DNA from 4 places in the Thalassospira sp. GO-4 genome. Region 1 is predicted to be linked to each of the others. Evidence: riboswitches for the same ligand, from Rfam matches in the RefSeq annotation. Region 1 holds a riboswitch; each other region holds the start of a gene.

Region 1 (5,643 bases):
GGGAAGGTGGTTTTTGCCGCCGTGATATCGGCTGGCGCGCCGTGGCCCGCGAACAGGCATAAGCCCGCATCCAAACCGATTTTCAAAAGACCGGGTTACGCAACCCGGTCTTTTTTTATGCCCGACTGGCCCGATATACCGACCTGATAGCGGATATGACAGCGGCCCTGATCATCGCGTTCGATATCGGCGGCAACCCCGAAAACATCACGCAGGTTTTGCGATGTCAAAATCTGTTCGGGCGTGCCAATCGCAATCAGTTTGCCGCGATCCATCATCGCAATCCGGTCACAGAACATCGCCGCATGGTTCAGATCATGCAGGGCCGCCACCACCGTCACCGGAAGGGTACGGACAAGATCAAGCAATCCCAGTTGATGATGGATATCAAGATGGTTGGTCGGCTCGTCCAGCAACAGGAAATCAGGCTGTTGCGCCAATGTCCGGGCGATATGAACGCGCTGTTTTTCACCGCCCGACAATGTTTGCCACATCCGGTCAGCCATCAGATGCATCTCAACTGCTTCCAGCGCCTTTTGGACAATTGCCTGGTCATCTTCCGACCAGGGTGACAGCAAACTCAGATACGGTGTTCTGCCAAGCGCCACCGCCTCGCGCACGGTAATGCGGTCAATGGTGTCGGCCTGTTGTTCGACAAAGCCGATCCGTCGCGCCAGATTGCGACGCCCGACTTTTTTCATCGCCTGCCCGTCAAGCAGGGCCTGTCCACGAGACGGGGCACGAATACCGGCCAGAACCGACATCAGACTGGTTTTGCCAGACCCGTTCGGCCCGATCAGGCCAAGGAATTCCCCCGGTTCAACCCGCAACGACACGTCAGTGATGATTTTCTTGAAACCGGCATTCCAGCCAACATCGCGCAGTTCCAATGTCATCGCAGAACCCTTCCATGACAAAGAATAAGCGCAAAGGCCGGTGCCCCGATCAGGGCCGTAATAACCCCGATGGGAAGAACCTGACCATCCAGAATGATGCGTGAAACAATGTCAGCCGCAACAAGGAATATCGCCCCGATCAGGGCCGAAACCGGCAGCAAAAGCCCATGCCGGGTCCCGACAAAGAACCGTGCCGCATGCGGGATGACCAAACCGACAAAACCGATCGAACCGATAAGACTGACCATCACAGCCGTCATGGATGCCGCCACCGCAATCAGAACCACATAAACACGGCGCACCGGCACGCCAAGCGATGCCGCCGATTCCACACCAAAGGTAAAAGCATCAAGTGCGCGCGCATACCAAAGACACACAACCAGCCCGCCAAACGCAACGGGCAGCGCAAGATAGACATCGTCCCAGCGCACACCACTCAGATTGCCAAGCAACCAGAACATGATGCCGCGCGCCTCGTCCGCGGTTGCTGCCTTGGTGACGATAAAGGATGTCAGGGCGTTGAAAAGCTGTGATCCGGCAACCCCGGCCAGAATGATCGCGCCCGCACCACGACCGGCCGGAATGGCCAGAAGCGCGACAAACCCGAATGCCACCAGTGCACCGACAAACGCGCCAATTGACAGCGAAACCATCCCCGCCCCAAGACCAAGAATGGCAACACTGACCGCGCCGGTAGATGCCCCCGCCGAAATGCCCAGCAAATAGGGATCGGCCAGACTGTTGCGCAAAAGCGCCTGTAATACGGCCCCAGACAACGCAAGTGACGCCCCGCAGGCCGCAGCCACAAGTGCACGCGAAATCCGGTAATTCCAGATGATCCCGGAATCGATTGGATCAATCTCATAACCCGCCTGCCACAGATGATTGGCAATGGTTTGAAGAACCGTACCAAGGGGAATGTGTGTCTCCCCCTTGGCAGCGGCAATTGCAACCACAGCGGCAAGCAGGATCAAAGCCGCCACGGCGGCACCGCTTCGCGCAAGATATGCCCGCCCCGCCCGCGATCGTGCGGGGGGCTGAGGGGGTGCTTTTTCAAACATTGAAGTCTCCGGGCATATCGAGCGCCATCGGGTTACGCAATCAGTTCGAGGCACTCAGGCGTTCGACAGCCTGGGCAAGCGTTTCAATACCGTCAATCAGACGAATTGTCGGGTCCATCGATTGTGCATCCATCACAACGATATTGCCGTTTTTAACTGCTTTCATCTGGCGTGTAACCGGATCGGTTTTCAAAAAGTTCATTTTGACTTCCCAATCATCTGCCGGAAACCGGCGACGGCCCATTTTACCGATCACAATGATATCGGGATTGGCGCGCGCAATGGTTTCCCACCCCACTGTCGGCCATTCTTCGTCGCTGTCGATGATGTTTGTTACGCCAAGTTTTTCCGCGATATAGCCAGCGGCCCCGTTTTTGCCCGCGACATAGGGATCGCTTTTAATCTCGGCACTGGAAAACCAGAAGACGGTCGAAACATTGCTGTTCCCGCTGGCATTGACCTGTGCCAGGGACCGGGCTTCACGATCTTTCAACCTGGCAATCAGGGCCGCGCCGCGATCCTCGATATCGAAAATCTGCGCAAGGTCGGAAATTTCCCGATAAATCAGGTCCATTGAGAAACGGTCATGGCGCACCCCGTCGCCGCCGCCGGCATTGTCTTTGCCCACGCAATCGGCAGGCGCGGTATAGACCGGAATGGAAAGTTCATTGAACTGTTCGGTGGTGCCGACAATCCCCTTGGGGCCGACATGCCATTGATACTGGGTGGCGACCAGTTGCGGTTTTTGGGCAACCACGGTTTCAAAACCCGGATCATTATCAGCCAGACGCGGCACGGACGCATTCACATCCCTGAATTCATCCATGACCGGACCAAACCAGACCCCGGTGCCTTTGACCTTATCGGCCAGCCCCAGCGAATAGAGGATTTCCGTCGTGCTTTGTCCAAGCGACACAACCCGTTCGGGGGCTGCATCAAAGTGCAGCGTGCTGCCGCAATTTTCGATGGCAAGCGGATACTCCGTCGCAGCCGCAAACGGGGCCGAAATCATAAAACCGGCAGCAAACACCCCGACTGCCAGCGCATTTTTATAGTGACTGATCACTTTGACTTCCTTTCAAAGACATACCGGCAAGGGTCGGCAATTACCGGCCACTGCACAGCATATCGCAAATGTTATGTTATAACATAACATACACTTTACTATCGTCAAGGGACTGGCAAAAGTGTCGGGAAATGGCGGAAGATGTCAGGACCGGTATTCAGGCGCATTTACAAAAAACTGCCGGAAACCGCGACATATGCCGACATTCTCCGGGGCACCCCGCCCGGTCCGTCGCATTCATGTCGGCAGGTCTCCTGGCTCGCGGGTCAAAGCACTTTTCCTGGCCTTCCCGGGTTCATCCCAGTGGCATTGGTCAGAAAAACGCTCACCGCCTACAGTTGCGGGGGCAGCTTCGGTTGATGGGCATGCAGCCCAGATCGAATTCCCTTTATCCGATATCCGGATACCGACATCTGACCGTTAGATTAAAGCCCAAACCCGGTCAAGGAAATTGGCAGATGACCAGAGGCATTTACACAGGGGTCCATGCAGAAATTGCAGTCGACACGACCTTGAATTTGCCATGTTTCATCCCGATTACCTCCACACTGTCTGGTATGCTTGCCGACAAATGAAACCATTGGAACATGATGCACATGACGACTTCTGTTGAACGCAGACGCTTTTTGAAATCCATCGCGGCAGCCGGTCTTATCCTGCCGGGAATGTCGATCTATCAGCATGCATTGGCAGAAGTACCGGGGCTTGACCTTGGTGCGGAACAGCCGTTTGATTTTGCCGATCTGATTGCGCGTGCCGAATCGATGGCGCAGGCCGCCTATGAGCCGCCAGTCGCCCCCAACCCGGAAATTGTCGGGCGGATCGATTACGACACCCATGGCAAATTGCATTACAAACGCGACCATTCGCCGTTTTCCGATGGATCAGGCACCTATCCGGTGACGTTTTTCCATCTGGGCATGTATTTCGCCAAGCCCGTGCACATGTATCTTCTGGAAGACGGCACGGCACGCGAAGTCATCTATAAACCCGATTACTTTGACATGCCAGCCGACAGTATTGCCCGCCAGCTGCCCGAAAACAGCGGCTTTGCCGGGTTCCGACTTCATGAAGAACTGTCGCGCGATGACTGGAAAACCCAGGACTGGGCGGCGTTTCTTGGCGCTTCCTATTTCCGTGCCATCGGTGATGAAGGCCAGTATGGCCTGTCCGCGCGCGGGATTGCGGTCAATACCGCCACATCCCAACCCGAAGAATTCCCCGATTTCCGCCAGTTCTTTATCGAGCCGGCCAAAAATGCCGAAGACCCGGTCACCATCTATGCGCTGCTTGATGGCCCAAGCATTACGGGCGCATACAAATTCCTGCTCTATCGCGGGCAGGGTGTGACGATGGATATCGAAAAACACCTGTTTGTCCGTCGCGATATCGAACGGCTTGGCATTGCGCCGCTGACCAGCATGTTCTGGTATTCCGAACAGAACAAATCATTCCGGTTTGACTGGCGCCCGGAAGTCCATGACAGCGATGGCCTGGAACTGTGGACCGGCAGTGGCGAACGCATCTGGCGGCAGCTGAACAACCCCGAAACCATCCGCGCATCGGCCTTTGCCGATCATAATCCGCGCGGTTTTGGACTGATGCAGCGCGACCGCGATGTGAAGAACTATCTTGATGGTGTGCGCTATCACCGTCGCCCAAGCCTGTGGGTCGAACCCCAGGAAGACTGGAATGACGGTGCCGTACAGTTGATCGAAATTCCGACCGACGATGAAATCCACGATAACATCGCGGCATTCTGGGTTCCGAACGCCCCGGCCAAGGCCGGGAACAGCTATCAGTTCAAATATCGCCTTCACTGGCAGGCCCATAACCCGTTCCCGGTTGCCGAACTGGCAAAGGCAACTTCGACCCGCATGGGACGCGGCGGCGAACCGGGCACCAACCGCCCGAAAGACGAGGTCAAGTTTTCCGTCGAATTCGAAGGCGATGTTCTTGGCACCCTTGCCTATGGCGAGTTCCCGGAAATCGTCGTATCGACATCGCGTGGTGAAATCACCCGCACCAAGATCGAACCGATCATGGATACCCGTATCTGGCGGGCGGCCTTTGACCTGAAGGCGGCCGGCACCGATCCGGTTGATCTGCGCATGTATCTCAAACGCGGGGACGCTCCGCTCAGTGAAACCTGGATGTTCCAGCATCTGCCGGCATTGGGTAATCAGCATCAAGGCTGATCAAAACCCGGCAAGAATGATCAGGGGGCGGGCAACACCGCCCCCTGCTTTTTTATGTTCACGACGCCATGCCTTCGCCCGGGCGCGCTTGGGCCGATTGTCCAAGGATTGCCATGACATCACGCATCGGTGGTGCACCAAACATGCGCGCATATTCGCGGCTGAACTGCGATGCACTTTCATAGCCGACCGCATAGGCCGCACTGGCCGCGTCCTTCATTTCTGCGAGCATGATCTGACGCGCCGTCGTCAGGCGCAGGCGCTTTTGATATTGCAGCGGGCTCATCGCGGTGACCTGTTTGAAATGATGATGGAAGGATGACGGGCTCATATTGGCGAAATCTGCCAGCTCCTCGATCTTCAGCGGCTTGTCGAAATTATCCTTCATCAACCGCAACACCGCCGATATCCGCTGCATATTG
Region 2 (5,643 bases), 430 kb from region 1:
GTCGTTTTCAATCCAGTCAAGCATGGTTCTTCTTCCGGTTTCTGTTTACTGGCAGGCTTCGCAATCAGGGTCGTCAAGGGAACATGCCTTGCCCCAGACGTCCCCGCCGGTAATCGCATCGGATGCGGCGCTCGCATCAATGACGGCGGATGGACGATTGCTGACTGCGGGCGCTGGTGCTGGTGCTGGTGCAGGTGCGGTAACAGGCGAAGGCGATGGGGCAGGGCTTGCTGCTTGCGGGGCATTCACCACCGCATTCAGGCGACCATCGGTGCCCTTAAGTGTCGATTTCTCGACATGGGTTGCAGCACTTGATCGCAGGTAATAGGTGGTTTTAAGCCCGCGTAACCACGCCAGACGATACAGATCATCCAGCTTCTTGCCAGACGGATTGGCGATATAAAGGTTCAGCGATTGTGCCTGATCAAGCCACTTTTGACGCCGTGATGCCGCCTCGATCAACCAGGAAGAATCAAGTTCAAACGCGGTCGCATAAAGTGCCTTCAGATCATCGGGAATGCGATCAATCTGCCCGATACTGCCATCATAATATTTCAGGTCGGAGATCATCACCTCGTCCCAAAGACCACGTTCTTTCAGGTCATGGACAAGGGCGGCATTGACCACCGTGAAGTCACCCGACATGTTCGATTTCACAAACAGGTTGCGATATGCCGGTTCAATCGATTGACTGACGCCGCAGATGTTGGAAATCGTCGCAGTCGGGGCAATCGCCATGGTGTTGGAATTGCGCATTCCAGTGGTTTTGACCCGTTCGCGCAGACCATCCCAGTCAAGGCGATGGCTTCGGTCAACAGTGAATTCCGAACGAACGTCGGCAAGCAGGTCAAGCGAGTCAATTGGCAGGATGCCCTTTGACCACAGTGATCCGTCAAAGCTTTCATACCGGCCGCGCTCGGCCGCCAGGTCAACAGATGCGGAAATGGCGTGGAAGGAAATGGCTTCCATGCTTTCATCGGCAAATGCGATGGCCTCTGACGAGGCATAGGCGATTTTCAGTTTCTGTAACGCATCTTGAAAACCCATCAGGCCAAGGCCGACCGGACGATGGCGCAGGTTGGAATAGCGTGCCTCCGGGATGGTGTAGAAGTTGATGTCGATCACGTTATCAAGCATCCGCATCGCGATTTCGACCGTTTGTGCCAGCTTGTCGTGATCAAGGCCGTCTTCGGTGACATGGGCCAGAAGATTGATCGAACCAAGGTTACAAACCGCGACCTCGTCAGCAGATGTATTGAGCGTAATTTCCGTGCACAGGTTTGACGAATGCACCACGCCACGATGCTGTTGCGGGGATCGGATATTGCACGGGTCCTTGAAGGTGATCCATGGATGACCGGTTTCAAACAGCATGGTCAACATGCGCCGCCAAAGATCCACCGCGCGCACGGTTTTGAAATTCGTGATTTGGCCGCTATTGGCCTTGGCTTCATATGCCTCATACGCGGTCTTGAATTTCGCACCATAAAGATCATGCAAGTCCGGCGTGTCATCGGGCGAAAACAGGGTCCATGGCGCATCTGCCATCACCCGTTCCATGAACAGGTCCGGCACCCAGTTGGCCGTGTTCATATCATGCGTGCGACGGCGGTCGTCGCCCGTGTTCTTGCGCAGATCAAGGAACTCTTCGATATCGATGTGCCATGTTTCGAGATAGGCACAAACAGCCCCCTTGCGCTTGCCACCCTGATTAACCGCAATCGCGGTGTCATTGGCGACTTTCAGAAACGGAACGACCCCCTGGCTTTGGCCATTTGTACCCTTGATATGCGCGCCAAGACCACGCACCGGGGTCCAGTCATTGCCAAGACCGCCGGAATATTTGGCCAAAAGCGCGTTGTCCTTGACCGATTTGAAAATGCCATCAAGGTCATCGGGCACGGTGGTCAGGAAGCAGGATGACAATTGCGGGCGGCATGTCCCGGCATTGAACAGGGTCGGGGTCGATGCCATGAAGACAAAGGTCGAAAGCTGATCATAAAATTCGATTGCCTTGGCTTCGCGGTCGATCTCACGGATGGCAAGACCCATGGCAACCCGCATGAAAAAGGCCTGTGGCAGTTCAAACCGCGACCCTTTGACATGCAGGAAGTAACGGTCATAAAGCGTCTGAAGTCCAAGATACTGGAAATTCAGATCACGTTCCGGCTTGATCGCCGCCGCGATTTTTTTCAGGTCAAACTTTGACAATTCCGGATCAATCAGGCCGGACTTGATGCCAGCCGTGATCGCGGCGGGGAAATAGGTCGCGTATCGTGCGCCCATCTCGGCCTGGGTGGCTTGTTCGGGCTGGTCGAAGACAAAGCTCAGGGCTTCTGTCCGAAGCTTGTCAAGTAACAGGCGTGCGTTGACAAAGGCGTAATTCGGTTCGCGCTCTACCAGTGTTCGGGCTGCCATGATCGGGGCAAGTGCCAATTCCCCGGTGGTGACACCGTCATAAAGGTTCTTTCTGGTTTCTTCCATGATCGGTGCTGTGCTGACGCCATCAAGGTCGCCACAGGCCTCGGCAATCACGGTCGCCAACCGGTCAATATCAAGCAACCTTTTGCTGCCGTCGGGCAGGGTGATATGAAGATCGGGCTGCCCGGCCTTTTTGCTTTTCTTGCGTGCATCAAGCTTGGCGCGTTCGCGCGCACGGTCTTCACGATACAGGACATAGGCGCGCGCAACCTTGTGATGTTCGCTGCGCATCAGGGCCAGCTCGACCTGATCCTGTATATCTTCGATCTGAAGGGTATGGCCCGGCGCGGCCCGCTTTAACAAGGTCGTGGTAACCTGATCGGCCAATCCATCGACAATGTCATGTACCCGACGTGATCCCGACGCGGTTTCGCCCTCGGCGGCAAGAAATGCCTTGGTCAGGGCTGTTTTGATTTTGGTTGCATCAAAGGCCGTGACCGATCCGTTGCGACGGATCACCTGATAGATGGTGTGTGAATTTGATGAAGGATCGGAAACGGCTGGCCGTTCCAACTCGACTGTTTCTGACATCGTAAGCCCCAATCATATGGGGGCAAAGGCCAAACGGAGGTATGCAGGGATGATTGGCGGTCTGCCAGTCAGATCACAAGCACTCCACCGGGACACCCCGCCCGTGAATGTTTACGTTCGCTCACGGCAGGTCTCCTGGCTTGCGGATCGATGCTTCATCCGGCCTTCCCGAAATGCCAAGCATTTCAGTGACCATGGTTGGATTAAAGCTAGCCGCTTACAGTTGCGGGGGCAGCTTCGGCATTGTCGTGCATATGCAAAACGCACCGAATTCCCTCTTAGCCTTCAAACCGATATGGTTCGGTAAGAAGGACCGTGATGTCTATATATTGGGTTCGGATTGAAAATTTCGTCAATATATATGTTTTCTTGACAGGTTTTACCGATCCCGGTGATCGGGCGCGAAGCCAAGAATTATCAGTCTATATAAGCAGATCCAAAAAAAGTGACGGGCCCTTTCGGGGCCCGTCCTTTTTTCTTCTTTGGTTTGCTGTGTCGGAACTTGATGACCGAAATCAGAGAACCGTAAGCATGCATGCAACCAGCGGATGGCGGACAATGTCCTTGTCGCGCAGCTGGACACAGGCGACATCTTCGACATTTTCAAGTCGTTCCGACATTTCCGAAAGACCCGACATTTCCGGCAGAAGGTCGGTCTGATCCGGATCGCCGGTCAGGATCATGGTGGAATTCCAGCCCAGACGGGTCACCAGCATCTTGAGCTGCCCGTATGTGCAGTTCTGGGCTTCGTCGATGACGACGAAGGCATTGTTCAGAGTACGGCCACGCATATAGCCGATCGGGGCAATCTCAATCGTGCCGTCCGAAAGGTATGTGCGCAGGCGCTTGGTGCCAAGGCGATCATTAAGCGCGTCATAAAGCGGGCGAAGATAAGGTGCCATCTTGGCTTCGACATCGCCGGGCAGGAAGCCGATATTTTCCCCGGCTTCAACAGCCGGGCGGGCCAGAACGATACGGCCGATATCACCCTTATCAAGGGCTTCGACCGCTTTGGAAACCGCGATATAGGTTTTACCGGTGCCTGCCGGACCAAGGGCAAGGACCAGGTTGAAGGCATCAATGGCCTCCATCAATGCGGCCTGGTTTTCACTTTTCGGGCGGATGTTGCGGCGGTAGCTTTGATCGCGTTGTCCTTTCTGTTCTGCGACTTCCCCCTGAAGCGGGTGCCAGTCAGCGTTCTTTTCATCAAACAGTTCATGGACATTGTTGTCGGACTGTTGCGGACGGTTACGACGGCGTGCTGCGCGCTTACCCATGACGATCACCTCATCAAATGTGCCAAAAAAGCAAAACGCGCCATTCCGTCATGGAAAGGCGCGCATTCAATTTTCATCTTGCGATGGAAGTGGCGGTAGGAGTTTCCGCCGGTCACAACATGTTGCATGTGCGATCCGGGGGGCGAAAATTCTCGTTGTAAGACGCTTTTTCGCGGCACTCGGGAACCCCTCCTGCGGTCCAGTGATTGACCGTTGATTGGAATCGTACCCCTATATGCAGTGTCTTGTCACGGTTTTTTGCACGATGAAATTTTCGTGAATCCGGATTGTGAGTCTTTTCAGTCATTTATCCCGCATCTGCGAAAGAACTTTTTTGTTCAACTCTGCGGTGTGACGGCGCTTCTTGCCGGAAGGGCGGCACTGATGATCCAGCTGATGGTCAAAAACGCGATCGACGTCACAAGGCATCCGACCAGCCCGCCATAGGAATAGGCAACGCCAGACAGAATGGTCCCGCAAAGCCGCCCGATGGCATTGGACATGTAATAAAACCCGACATTCATCGCGACCTTGTCGCCATCGGCATAGGCAAGGATCAAATAGGAATGCAGCGACGAGTTCACGGCAAAGACAATGCCGAACACCAAAAGCCCGCCCAGAACTGCAAGTTGCGGCGCAATCCCCTGTGTGACGGCAGCGGCAATGGCAGTGGTCACCGCGATCAGGGCTGCGATCCAGAACCGGGCGGTGCGGCCATCGGGTTCGTGTGATCCGGCCCGCAGCATTTTGGGCGCGAAGGCCTGAATGAAGCCGTATCCGATCACCCAAAGCGCCATATAGGTGCCAACCTCGATATGGTTCCAGCCCAGTTCGGCCGCCAAAAACACCGGCAGGCCGACCACAAACCAGATATCACGCGACCCGAACAGGAAAAGCCGTGCCGCCGACAGGACATTGATCTTGCGGTCACGCGAAAAGACGTCACGGAATTTGGGTTTGATCTTTTCTGACGGTCCGGACATCGCATTGCCCAGTGACAGTGCAACCGCGATCAGTGTGATGGCAAGACCGACTGCCATGGCAAGCAACGCCCCGGAAAATCCAAGCCAGGACAAAAGCGCACCGCCCATGAAAAAGCCGACGCCTTTAAGGGCGTTTTTCGACCCGGTCAAAAGGGCAACCCATTTGAAAAGCGCACCCCCGGCATCGGCAGGCACCAGAACCTTGATTGCCGATTTGCTCGACATCTTGGTCAGATCCTTGGCCACACCCGATGCGGCCTGAAGTCCCATGACATAGATAACCGAAATGGCCGGTGCCCAATCGGCCTGTGTTTGCGAAAGCGCGGCAAGCGATGCGATCTGAAGGATCAATCCGCTATAAAGGGTAAAGC
Region 3 (5,643 bases), 1.3 Mb from region 1:
GCGTGCTTTTGCCAGCCCCATTCGGACCGGTAATGAACAATCGTTCATTGGCCTCAAGCGACAGGCTGACCCGGTCCAGAACATTCTGCCCGGCGCGGTATCCGTATGAAATATCGTTAAGTTCAATAAGCGACGACATAAAAACGATCCAGAATAACAAGCACGGAAACCAGCATCAGAAACCCCACCCCGAAAAGGGCATCACGTTGCCGGAACACAAGATGATCAATCATCGGGAAGTGGCCACTAAATCCGCGGCATTTCATGGCCTCAAGAACCCGTTCGGCACGTTCAAGAGACCTGACAAGCAACATCCCGAAAAGATACCCGAGTGACCGATAGGTATGAATGCTGTTGCGCGCCTTGAAGCCACGCAATTTCATGGCCATGCGCAGTCGATGATATTCATCATGAAGAACCGAAATATAGCGCACCGTAAACATCATCAGATGCACCAGGGCTGCGGGGCAACGCAGCCGGTATAATGTATGACCAAGCCCCACCGGCGTTAACCCGGCAAGCAAGCTAAGCATCATCAAAACAACCGCATTGGCGCGAATGCCGATCAGGACCGCATGTTGCAATCCTTCCTTGCTGGCCTCGGCACCCAGGACGGTAAACATGGCGGTTCCCGGTGTTGTGAATGGCAACATCACCAGCATCACGATGATGAACCCGTCCATCGCTGCCATACGTTTCAGGGTCAGACGCAAAGGCAAATCAGTCATGAACATCGTCGCTATTGCCACAAAAAAGGCAGCAAGCGCGAATTCGATCTGATGCAGGGAAACGACCATCACCGAAAACAGACAGGCCGCCACCACCCGAACACGCGGATCAAACGATCCGACAAAGGAAGACGGTCGTTGTCCGCCTCCCTGAACGCTTAATGGTTGGTCATGCCCGAAAAGATGGCTCATGATTTGGTTGCTTTGGCTCTCAAGCGTCTTGCTGCCAGATAATAGGCAATCCCGAAGAACCCGAATATATAACCAATACCGCCCAGAATCGATTGAAGATCGTTCTTTTCCTTATAGGCGGTAATTTCCCGACGCAATGGACGCAATTCATCGCGAACGATCGCGGCAATGACTTCTTCCTGCTCGCGGGTAATTGCAGTTTTGGTTGCATTATCCCCGACAACTGCCCCATCCACAGTGATGTTAGCGCTATCACCCGAAGAAACTGCGTCGATGCTGCCTGCCCCTGCAATTCCCGTCAGGTCGGCAATATCAAAACGGGTTTCTGCAACATGCCCTGCCCCCAGATCGGCCCGAAAGACAAGGTCAACTTGCTGGCTTGGCGTATAGACAAAGAAGCCGTCAGAATCCGTTCTGATTTCATCGATCTTGTTTCCCTGCCGGTCAAAAATTTCAACCAGCGTGTCCGCAGCCATATCGCCATTGGAAAACCCGATCTCCCCTTCGACAGCTGTGCCGCTTGGAAAAACCGATGCAATCACCTTATGGGCCTGGGCGGCCTGCATTCCGAACAGAAGGCCTGCCAGAAACACCCCTGTTGCAAGCTTACCCATTGTTGGCCTCGTTCACCTGTTCGGCCAGGATCGCGGGGTTTTGTGCGTCATATCGGCGGATCTGGGCATCGGCCATCAGCAAAGCCGGTTTGACCTTCATGATCAGATAAACCGCTGCTGCAGACACCAGACCTTCGACCGCCATGATCGGAATATGGGCAAAGAAAACAAGCTTGGCCGCCGGTACAAACCCTTCCCCGCTCAGACCAAGGGAAATGGCTACGAACAAGGTGGTCAGCGCAATTGAAAGCGCACCGGCACACCCGCCCCAGATTGCCGCAAAGGTTGGATTGCTTCGCGACACCAATCCGCGAAACATGAAACCGGCAATCACCGCAGGAAACGCAATATTGACGGTATTGACCCCCAATACGGTCAAACCGCCAAATCCGAAAAAGATGGCCTGCAACAAAAGCCCGACAAAAAGTGCCGGGAATGCGGTCCAGCCAAGCACAAGCCCGGCCAGACCACTCATGATCAGATGCACGCTCGACGGACCGACCGGCACGTGGATCAGGGAGGCGACGAAGAACGTCGCCGATAACACCCCCGTCGCCGGAATTTTATCGATTGGCAGTTTGCGCAATCCAAGGCCAAGCCCCGCGACAGCAAGTACGCCACCGCCAATCAGCACCTCTGGGGCCAATGCCCCGTCAACAATATGCATCTATTTTGTCCCCAAGCCTATTGCACATCATAGGCGCGAACCCACAGGACTGCATCCTGTGAAAGCTCTTTTCCCTGAAATTCTTTGTTCGGCCCACTACCAAGGGCCGCAAACCCCCAAAATCCGGCCTTGGGGATCCCGAACGTGAAATACCCGTTGGCATCGGTAATCGCGACAATTGCCCCACCAGGCATCGGCCCTGCTGTCGGTTCCTTGGGCGCGTTACGGTCCATATCGGGTTCGGCTGCCATATATTCGATTTCAACCTCGACCCCGGATACCGGTTCACCGTTGCTCAGCACCCGACCGGTAAAGGTCGAACCTGCGACAATGTTGGTCGGCCGGTTTAACGGCAGAATTTCGGTCACAAGTCCCTGTGCCTCCATCCAGTCGGTCGGGATTTCGTTGCGGTTCACATAGGACTTGGTGATCTGCTGAATGAAGATATCTTCGCTTTCTTCGTAATAGGGTTCGGGCACCACCACCATCACGTAATCGCCACTGCGCTTAAGGGTCAAAGTACCGTCATACGCCTTGGCGGTATTCTCCTTCCCTGTGAAGGTCACCTCAGAAAGCGTTGAAGATAAATCAATTTTATCACCGCGATGGATCGCGTAAAACGCCACCGGCTTTTGCATATCCATGACATGTCCGTTTTCGAACGGATGCCAGAATATCAGTTTCACCGGCAGTTCGCCGGGGGCGGTCACATTGACTTCCGGTGTATAGGCCAATTGAAAATGGGCATGCGCACTTTGTGACGCAAACGCGAAACAGGCACTTGCAATCGCAAGCTTGCCAAGAGTTTTAAACATGTAATCGTCTCTTTTCACGAACGATGCGCGTCAGAAAAGTTTCCCGACGCACAGAGTTAGGATCAAGAACGATAGGATGGCTGGAAGCAAGATACCGGTTTCACGACGAGACCGCCTTTTCCCTGCAACCTGACGCTCACCCCGGCGTCCAACAGTTCAGTACCGGACAAGCCGTGTCCGGCAGTCAAAGGCAGGTCTCCTGGCTCGTGGTTTCAAAAGCATTACGCCTTCCCGGTTTGTCACCAGTGGCATAGGTAATGCTCGGACCACTTACAGTTGCGGGGGCAGCCGTGGCATTGTCGTAACGCACCACGTTCCCTTTTAAGCCGATCCAATGGATCAACACCCAAGACGCGTTCATATTCCATGGGCGGCAAACACCTGTCAACTCTTTGCCCGCATCCGAACGGATTATCTTTTCGCGCCATTGCTTGACCTTCGCCCTTCCCCCGGCAAAGATCAGCAGACACATCGCACAACATTGCGACTGGCCTTACATGGGATGGGTTGGAAATGATGGCTCCTGAAACAGTCCTGGACTTCTGGTTCAAGGAACTCGAACAAAAGCAATGGTTTATCAAGGATACTGCACTTGATACCCACATTGCCGAACGATTTTCCGACATTCATGCCGCGGCCCTTGCCGGTGAACTTTTCACCTGGCGCAACACCGCATCGGGGCGCCTTGCCGAAATCATCGTTCTGGATCAGTTTTCGCGCAACATGTATCGCGACACGCCGCAATCATTTGCTGCCGATCCGATCGCGCTTGTTCTTGCACAGGAAGCAGTATCCTTGGGCAAGGACAAGGAACTTGGATCACCAGAACAGCGGGCGTTTCTGTATATGCCCTATATGCATTCAGAATCCGAAATGATCCATGAAATTGCCATGACCCTGTTTGATCAGCCCGGGCTTGAACACAATTACGGCTTTGAAATCAAACACAAGAAAATCATCGACCGGTTCGGGCGTTATCCGCATCGCAATGACATTCTTGGCAGGACATCCACGCCAGAAGAAATCGCGTTTCTCAAAGAACCCGGCTCGTCATTCTAGAACGAAAAACGGGACGGCAATCCGTCCCGCTTTCATAAAATGATTCAATGCGAAAACGCGATATCAACCGATATCGCGATCGCGATTATCCCACCATCCCTGCACCAGGGCTTCGGCTTCGTCCATATAATCGGCTTTGCCCGCAAGGAATGCCGCCATCGCCGCACTACCCTTGATCCTGGCTTCGGCCGGGGCATCCTCGACCTCGCCGCGCCAAACAGCCAGAAAGTGCTTAAGAGTCACCGGGCTTTGATCGTCGATTTCTTTTTCGGTTTTTGGCAAAAGTGCCGGCCATCGGACGTCGCAAAGCTCGCCGTTATCAAGCATCCGAAGATCAACATGTTTGAACGGTGTGCGTTCTGCTTCGCCGCCCCCGCCCTTGATCACGCCAATTCGCGGCAGTTCAAGAAGCTTTCCGGTTTCACGATGCACATCCAGAAACGCCGGATGAAACACCCCCAGGAACGCGGCCCGTGCCTGTAACGGGTTTAGCAACCGCAACAGGGTATTCACCGGACTGCGCAGCCCCAGAAGCGACCGCAAACCGATCAGTTCCTGCAATTTCGGATGCATATGGCGCAACGGCAAATAAGCAAACCCCTTTGCGGCAATATCCGAACGGGCTTCTTCGGCTGACATCGCGATCGGCAGCTTAAGCGCCTTGATTGCGGCCTCGGTTCCAAGACCATTGACCAGATGCGAGTTATAACCGTGCATCAGAACCGGAACACCGTTCTGTGATATCAAATGTGCCGACAATACAAACCACGGCAGACCACGGGTTCGACCAGCCGCATATGACGGCCAATCAAGCATCGGGCGGCCCACCGGGTTGGTGTCCTGTCCATCATCCGCATCAAGCCTTGCGGCTTTGCGCACGGCTTCGATCATGCCTGCGAGTTCTTCCGGCGTTTCCGCCCGATAGCGCAGCATAAGCAAAAACGCGCCAAGCTGGATCGGCTCGACCTCATCGCGCAGGATCATTGAAAAGGCATCAAATGCCTCTTCGCGCGTCAGGCTGCGTGAACGGCCCGGCCCCCGAAAGAACGTTCTCAAATACCCGGAAAACGGATGAGATTCGGGTAAATGATTTTCTTCCTCGAGCTGTTCAAGATGCTCGTCGGTCATACGTACTCACCGAAAAAATTGTCGTTACTGGTCATGGACGCGGGTAAAGACCCACTCCGTCTCGTTTGACAGGTCATCCTGGTAGCAATAACCGTCAACATTGAATTTCTTAAGGTCTTGCGGGTTTTCCAGTCGATTGTCGATCATGTAACGCGCCATCATGCCACGCGCACGCTTCGCTGAGAAGCCGACAACCTTGGCAGCCCCGCCTTTGACTTCCTTAAAGACCGGTGTGATGACCGGTCCATCAAGCAGCTTGGTCTTGACCGACTTGAAATATTCGTTGGATGCCAGATTGATCAGGCTGCGGTCCTTGTGGCCTTCGGTAAGCTTGTTGATCTCCTTGGCGATCTTGTCACCCCAAAACGCATAAAGGTCCTTGCCACGCGGATTTTCAAGCCGTGTGCCCATTTCAAGGCGATAAGGCTGCATCAGATCAC
Region 4 (5,643 bases), 840 kb from region 1:
ATCTTCGCTGCCACCGGACAAGACCACCTGAAAGACCGGCGCATCAACGGCATCAAACGGCCCGTCATATCGTTCTGACCCCGGAACGGAAAGCGCAAACCCGGTCGTATTCAAAATCAGATTGGCATTCGTTTCCGCAAGCCAGTCACTGACCAGCGCACTTGCCACCGGGTCCTTGAGGCTGGCGACAAAAATCGGCAACGGATTGAGATGGTTGTCGCACAATGCAGTAACCAGCGCATCTATAACGTCAAGATTTCCCGCCTGGACAAGTGATCGATAAAAAATGATCGGGGTGACCGGTTGATCGGTTTTCCAGTTTGATCTGACATCATCAAGACCGGCCTGTGACATGCCCGGCCAATATCCGCCAGCCTTGACCAACGGGGCGGCTGGCGACCAGTTCCACAGTACATCTGCATTGAGTTTTTCATAGATCAGACGCAGCAAATTTTCGGCATTTTGCGGGCCACCTTCGATCAGGTAGCGCCAGATATTCTGATATTCAGCACCCTTGACGGTGGATAGCGACAGAAGTTCGGCATCGGGTTGATCATCACCGGGCAACAGCACCAACGGGATATCACGCGACCGCGCCAGAGCAACCAGCTGCTCGACACCATATTCCCAATAACCGCGCCCGCCCAAAATCCGCACGATGATGAATTTGGCATCACAAAGCACATCATCGACATAAAGATCGACCGACATATTGTGACCAAGCTGCAAAAGACTGGCCAAACGCAAAGACGGAACATCTTCACCAAACGCATCTGCCAGACGTGCCTGTGCCCCGGCAAGGCAGGCAAGCTCGGACTCGGCCGCAGACAGGATGACGACATCGCCCGGTTCCTGACCAAGATCGACCGCTTCGCTGCCATCGGTGACCATGCCTGGCTGTGCTGCCAAAAGATGCATTTGAAATTCCGTCTGTTCTGTCGTCAAAAGCACCGATACCGGATGCAAAACATCCGGTATCGGTCATATGGTTTTATGTGTGCCCAATGGGCTTAGGCCGCCTTGATTGCGGCCTCGATCGCGGCACGGTCCAGACCATGCAAGCCGATCACCACCAGTTCGGAACGGCGGTTTTCGGTGTCGGCCCAGGGACGGTCAAAGTAACGCTGGAAACGTTCCCCGACCCCCTGAACCACATGGCGCATCGGTTTGCCCGGAACATCAAGGAAACCCTTGATGCGCAGAACATCATATTGACGCACGATGTCGATCAGGCGTTTTTCAAGGGCCGCCGGATCATTGACCGCATCAAGTGAGACAACAAAACTTTCGAAATCATCATGATCATGTTCATGACCATCATCATGATGGCTCGGGCGGCTATCAAGGTCATCCTCGGCCGCAGCACCAAGGCCCAGCAAAATGGCGTTTTCAACACGGGAATGCTCGGTCGCGATGATTTTGACCGACGGCTTTTTAAGTTCGGCGCGGATATCGGCTTCGACCTTGGTGCGTTCTTCGTCGGTCAGAAGGTCGGTCTTGTTCAGAACCACCATATCGGCGCAATGAAGCTGTTCTTCAAACAGTTCTTCAAGCGGGCTTTCATGATCAAGGTTTTCATCGGCCTCGCGCTGGGCCTGAACCGCATGATGGTCATGGGCAAACAACCCGTCGCGCAATGCCGCACCATCAAGAACCGCAACAACCCCGTCGACAGTCACGCGCGACCGTACTTCGGGCCAGTTGAACGCCTTGACTAACGGCTTGGGCAGGGCCAGCCCTGATGTTTCGATAACGATATGATCAGGCGGCGTATCGCGATCAATCAGGCCACGAATGGTTGGCAGAAAATCATCCGCAACCGTACAGCAGATACATCCGTTTGCCAGTTCAACCACATCATCCTCGGCACAGCCTTCGATACCGCACCCGTTGATGATGCCGCGATCAACGCCCAGATCGCCAAATTCATTGATGATCAGGGCAATGCGTTTGCCATTGGCATTTTCCAGCATGTTGCGGATCATGGTTGTCTTGCCGGCCCCCAAAAAGCCGGTAATGACGGTTGCCGGGATTTTACCCAATTGTGCCATTTTCAAATTCCTTGAAATTCAATCATTTAAATTGTCATTTGACCTGCATCGGAATGCCCGCAACGACAAGCGTCACCCGGTCAACCAATGCGGCAATACGTTGATGGAGACGTCCGGCATGATCGCGAAAAGCCCGCGCCATTGCATTTTCCGGGACAATCCCGAAACCGACTTCGTTTGATACCAGCAACACCGGAATGTCCAGCCCAGGCAAGTGATCACAAAGCCGGTCGATTTCAGCATCAATATCGCGATCTTCGAGCATCAGGTTGGTCAGCCACAAGGTCAGGCAATCGACCAGAACCGGTTTGCCGTCCGGCTGATTGCAGGTGTCGAGTGCACCGCAAAGATCAAGCGGTTCCTCGATCGTTTGCCAAAGATCGCCACGCGATTGTTTATGAAGGTCGATGCGGTTGACCATTTCATCATCCCATGCCCGACCGGTCGCGATATATATGCCGCCGCCAGCCGCATTGATGATGTTTTCGGCGAACCGGCTTTTGCCAGATCGCGCACCGCCAAGAATCAGATGTGTCCCGCAAGGCGGGTCAGTCCGGGTCATATTCTATTCCTCGCCATGGCCTCCCACCGAGGCCCGATTGCGTCGCCATCATTTAAGATGATGACACCATTCGGCTGGTTTCCTGGCTGCGGGCATGAAAGCAATCCGCCTTCCCGGTTTCCCGGTGGCTGGTGAATGGCAATACATCCACCCGGATCACCCAACCCGATACAGTTGCGGGGGCAGCATCGGCATCGCACCGATTTCCCATCACCGAACGGTGCGCCGAACCTAACAGGTTTGCCCTTGAACCCAAAGGGCATTCTCTGTCCGGACGGGTCAGCTAACCGGAAGGTCAGTATTTGTAAGAATTGCCTGCTTGAGGCCGGCCCTCCTTTAAGGGAACATAATATTATCAAGCTGGAATTAGAGTGGTAACAAATCACCTTCCAGCAAGATCACCGGGACAAAAAACATCAAAACCGGTGGGCCGCATAATTGCGGCACCAAACTCTTGGGGTTAACTGGAATTTTGCAAAATCAGATGGCAGTTTCTGCACAACTATCGAAAATCCGAAATCCGAACACACCAACCTGGACCACATCCTCGCGCAAGGATATGTGGCTTGGTCTGCTTGAACGCCTGAATTCCGACAATCGGGCCTTTCAGACGTTTCTGGAAGAATATGCGACCGGTGCGGACATTACATTGTCGCGCCGCGATGTGCGCAGCATCTTTGCACTTGATGCTTCCAAAGGGGTGATCGGCACCATCATCTGGTCCCATGCGCGCGGCATCCGCGTCAATGCACTGTCGCTGCTTGTGCGTGATCTGCCGACGCTCATCACGTTGATGTCGATTTCGGATTTCGGCCAGGAAGAATTAAACGAATTGCTTTCCCAGCCGGGGATATCGGTCCCCACCGCCAGCAAAATGCTGTCAGCCTGTGGAAAGACCTATCGCAAGATGCCCGCAGCCATCATTGATGACAACGTCATCCAGGCAATTGAGAATACGGCTCTTTGTGAAGATTTCCCGCATGTCGCCAAATTGCGCAACAAGTCACGCAGCCGCCCGCTGCCCTATTACGAAGCCTATTTGAAAGACGTGACTGCGATCTGTGAAAAGCACGACATTACCGCAGATATGCTTGATCGCTATCTTGCCGAACATGCGCTTGAAGATCTTCCCTTGAATTCCGAACTGCAAACGGCCTGATTGCCGCGGACAGGGCAGTTTACGGCACGGGAATGGTCACGACATCCACATCCTGACGGCATCGTTCCACAGCGGGTCGATGCCGTTTTTATTTTCTGTCAAAATCATCCAAAGCTTTGATTGACCGCGGTGACACGCCAGCCGGGCTGATCCACACCGTCGATATATTCCAGTCTGGTCAGACTTAGCGTATCGATATGAAATGACAATGCCGCTTCAAGTGACAGTCCCAGCGCATTGGCCATGATCGCGCGGATGGTGCCGCCATGGACCACAGCAACAATGTCGCGGCCCGCCCAATAGCTGGTGGCGTGGGTGAAAACCGGACCGACCCGCTCGACCATATCGGCAAAGCTTTCACCATTTGGCGGCTGCTGTCGGGCGAAATCCGTCCAGAATTGTGTGGTTTCGCCTTTCGGAAGGTCGTTCCAGCGCTGAAGCTCCCAGGCCCCGAAATGTTGCTCGGCAAAGCCGCTTTCGCGGGTCGGGGTGATGTCCTCGTCGATCAGTTCCTGAAGCTTGAGCGCGGTATCAAGCGTCCGTGACAGATGGCTGGTCATCCAGACCGCATCGCGGGGCAAGTGCCGCGCCACCGCACGCAGTTTTTTTTCATCAGACAGATCAACCTGCATGTCACTTCGGCCATAGACCAGACGTTCCGGGTTTTGCACCGGCGCATGACGCACCAGCCACCAGCGCGTTGTCTTGATTTTGGTCATGCTTTCCCCGGTTTGTTCGGACATTGGCAGTCAATCATGGTCGTTTTGAGCAATCAGCAAAATTCATGGCTATGCCATTACGGCAATGAATCCGATACCGGCAAACAGTTCGGCACAGACTTGGGTTGCCCCCAACACATCACCGGTCTGGCCACCGATTTGTGATCTGGCAACCATTGCGACGATCAGGATCGCGATCATCACACCGACAATTACCGCAAACATCGCACCGATACCGCCCAATACCAGAACAATAGCGCTGGCAATGGCAAACCCGATCAGAACCGGAAGCCATCCGGGCCGCCCGGCCCCTTTGCCCAGTCCGTTATCCCGCGCTGGCGGCAATATGCGCATAACAACCGGCATTGCCGCACGGGAAATAACCGCCATGATCAGAAACAGGATACCGGCCTGTCCGATATCCGCCGCAGCCGTAATCAGAACCAGCCGCAAACCCAGCGTCAAAATCAGCATGACAACCGCATAGGTCCCGACAGTGCTGTCACGCATGATTTCAAGTTTGCGGTCGCGGTCCATCCCGCCGCCAAAGCCGTCCGCACAGTCGGCAATGCCGTCTTCGTGCATCGCGCCGCTCAGCAACACCATCGCTGCGATGGCAAAGATCGCATAGACAAGGGGGTTTCCCGTCAGAAAATCGACAAGCATCGCCGGCAGCAATGCCAGGCCCGCCAGGACCAGTCCGACAAGTGGCCAGCACCAGACAGATCGCGCGATCAGAGCCGCCCGGAAATCACCAACCGGGGGCAACGGCACCCGGCTGAGCAATGCCATGGCGCGCCAGAAATCGGATAAAACCGATGCATCAACAGACGTTTTATCCGCATCATCACGCCGATCACCTGTCGGTGTATCTGTGCTTTGCATGTTTGTTTCGTTTTGGTTATGATCTTCGGACACCATGAAATTCCGATTTTCGAACTGGCAATCTGTTGCGCATAGGCCTAGTTTGGGGCCGATTTTATTGGGGTTCTTCAGTCTACCGCGAAACCGAAGCTATCCCGGATCCGGGACCGGCAGACCGTTGGCCGATACTGAAACACACCAATTGATTGGTTTCTGACCCTAATCCTTACCATTCCAGAAGCCAAGCGGAACACGCTTTTTGACGATTTGCCGCCAGCCGGAGACCAC

The links. A riboswitch is a leader RNA that binds a small molecule or an ion and turns the genes downstream of it on or off. The one in region 1 is predicted to bind cobalamin.
Region 2: another riboswitch for cobalamin. It lies ahead of M9H61_RS11635 (ribonucleoside-diphosphate reductase subunit alpha); the one in region 1 lies ahead of M9H61_RS09755 (ABC transporter substrate-binding protein).
Region 3: another riboswitch for cobalamin. It lies ahead of M9H61_RS03635 (DUF4198 domain-containing protein); the one in region 1 lies ahead of M9H61_RS09755 (ABC transporter substrate-binding protein).
Region 4: another riboswitch for cobalamin. It lies ahead of cobU (bifunctional adenosylcobinamide kinase/adenosylcobinamide-phosphate guanylyltransferase); the one in region 1 lies ahead of M9H61_RS09755 (ABC transporter substrate-binding protein).

Annotation. Positions count from the first base shown of each region.
Region 1 is NZ_CP097807.1:2,078,419-2,084,061, forward strand. It holds gene purD (phosphoribosylamine--glycine ligase) at 1-62, shown strand, start outside; gene M9H61_RS09745 (ABC transporter ATP-binding protein) at 96-896, opposite strand; gene M9H61_RS09750 (iron ABC transporter permease) at 893-1,957, opposite strand; gene M9H61_RS09755 (ABC transporter substrate-binding protein) at 1,998-3,023, opposite strand; cobalamin riboswitch at 3,250-3,449, opposite strand; gene M9H61_RS09760 (glucan biosynthesis protein) at 3,620-5,221, shown strand; gene M9H61_RS09765 (AraC family transcriptional regulator) at 5,280-5,643, opposite strand, start outside.
Region 2 is NZ_CP097807.1:2,510,700-2,516,342, reverse strand. It holds gene M9H61_RS11640 (ribonucleotide-diphosphate reductase subunit beta) at 1-24, opposite strand, end outside; gene M9H61_RS11635 (ribonucleoside-diphosphate reductase subunit alpha) at 46-3,012, opposite strand; cobalamin riboswitch at 3,120-3,345, opposite strand; gene M9H61_RS11630 (PhoH family protein) at 3,528-4,289, opposite strand; gene arsJ (organoarsenical effux MFS transporter ArsJ) at 4,628-5,643, opposite strand, start outside.
Region 3 is NZ_CP097807.1:753,652-759,294, reverse strand. It holds gene M9H61_RS03655 (energy-coupling factor ABC transporter ATP-binding protein) at 1-139, opposite strand, end outside; gene cbiQ (cobalt ECF transporter T component CbiQ) at 123-920, opposite strand; gene M9H61_RS03645 (cobalt ABC transporter permease) at 917-1,534, opposite strand; gene cbiM (cobalt transporter CbiM) at 1,527-2,201, opposite strand; gene M9H61_RS03635 (DUF4198 domain-containing protein) at 2,219-3,016, opposite strand; cobalamin riboswitch at 3,188-3,381, opposite strand; gene M9H61_RS03630 (DUF924 family protein) at 3,530-4,075, shown strand; gene M9H61_RS03625 (glycosyl transferase family protein) at 4,139-5,203, opposite strand; gene yaaA (peroxide stress protein YaaA) at 5,228-5,643, opposite strand, start outside.
Region 4 is NZ_CP097807.1:2,920,806-2,926,448, forward strand. It holds gene cobN (cobaltochelatase subunit CobN) at 1-918, opposite strand, end outside; gene cobW (cobalamin biosynthesis protein CobW) at 1,011-2,051, opposite strand; gene cobU (bifunctional adenosylcobinamide kinase/adenosylcobinamide-phosphate guanylyltransferase) at 2,086-2,613, opposite strand; cobalamin riboswitch at 2,668-2,858, opposite strand; gene M9H61_RS13485 (hypothetical protein) at 3,098-3,772, shown strand; gene M9H61_RS13490 (histidine phosphatase family protein) at 3,877-4,515, opposite strand; gene cobS (adenosylcobinamide-GDP ribazoletransferase) at 4,561-5,376, opposite strand.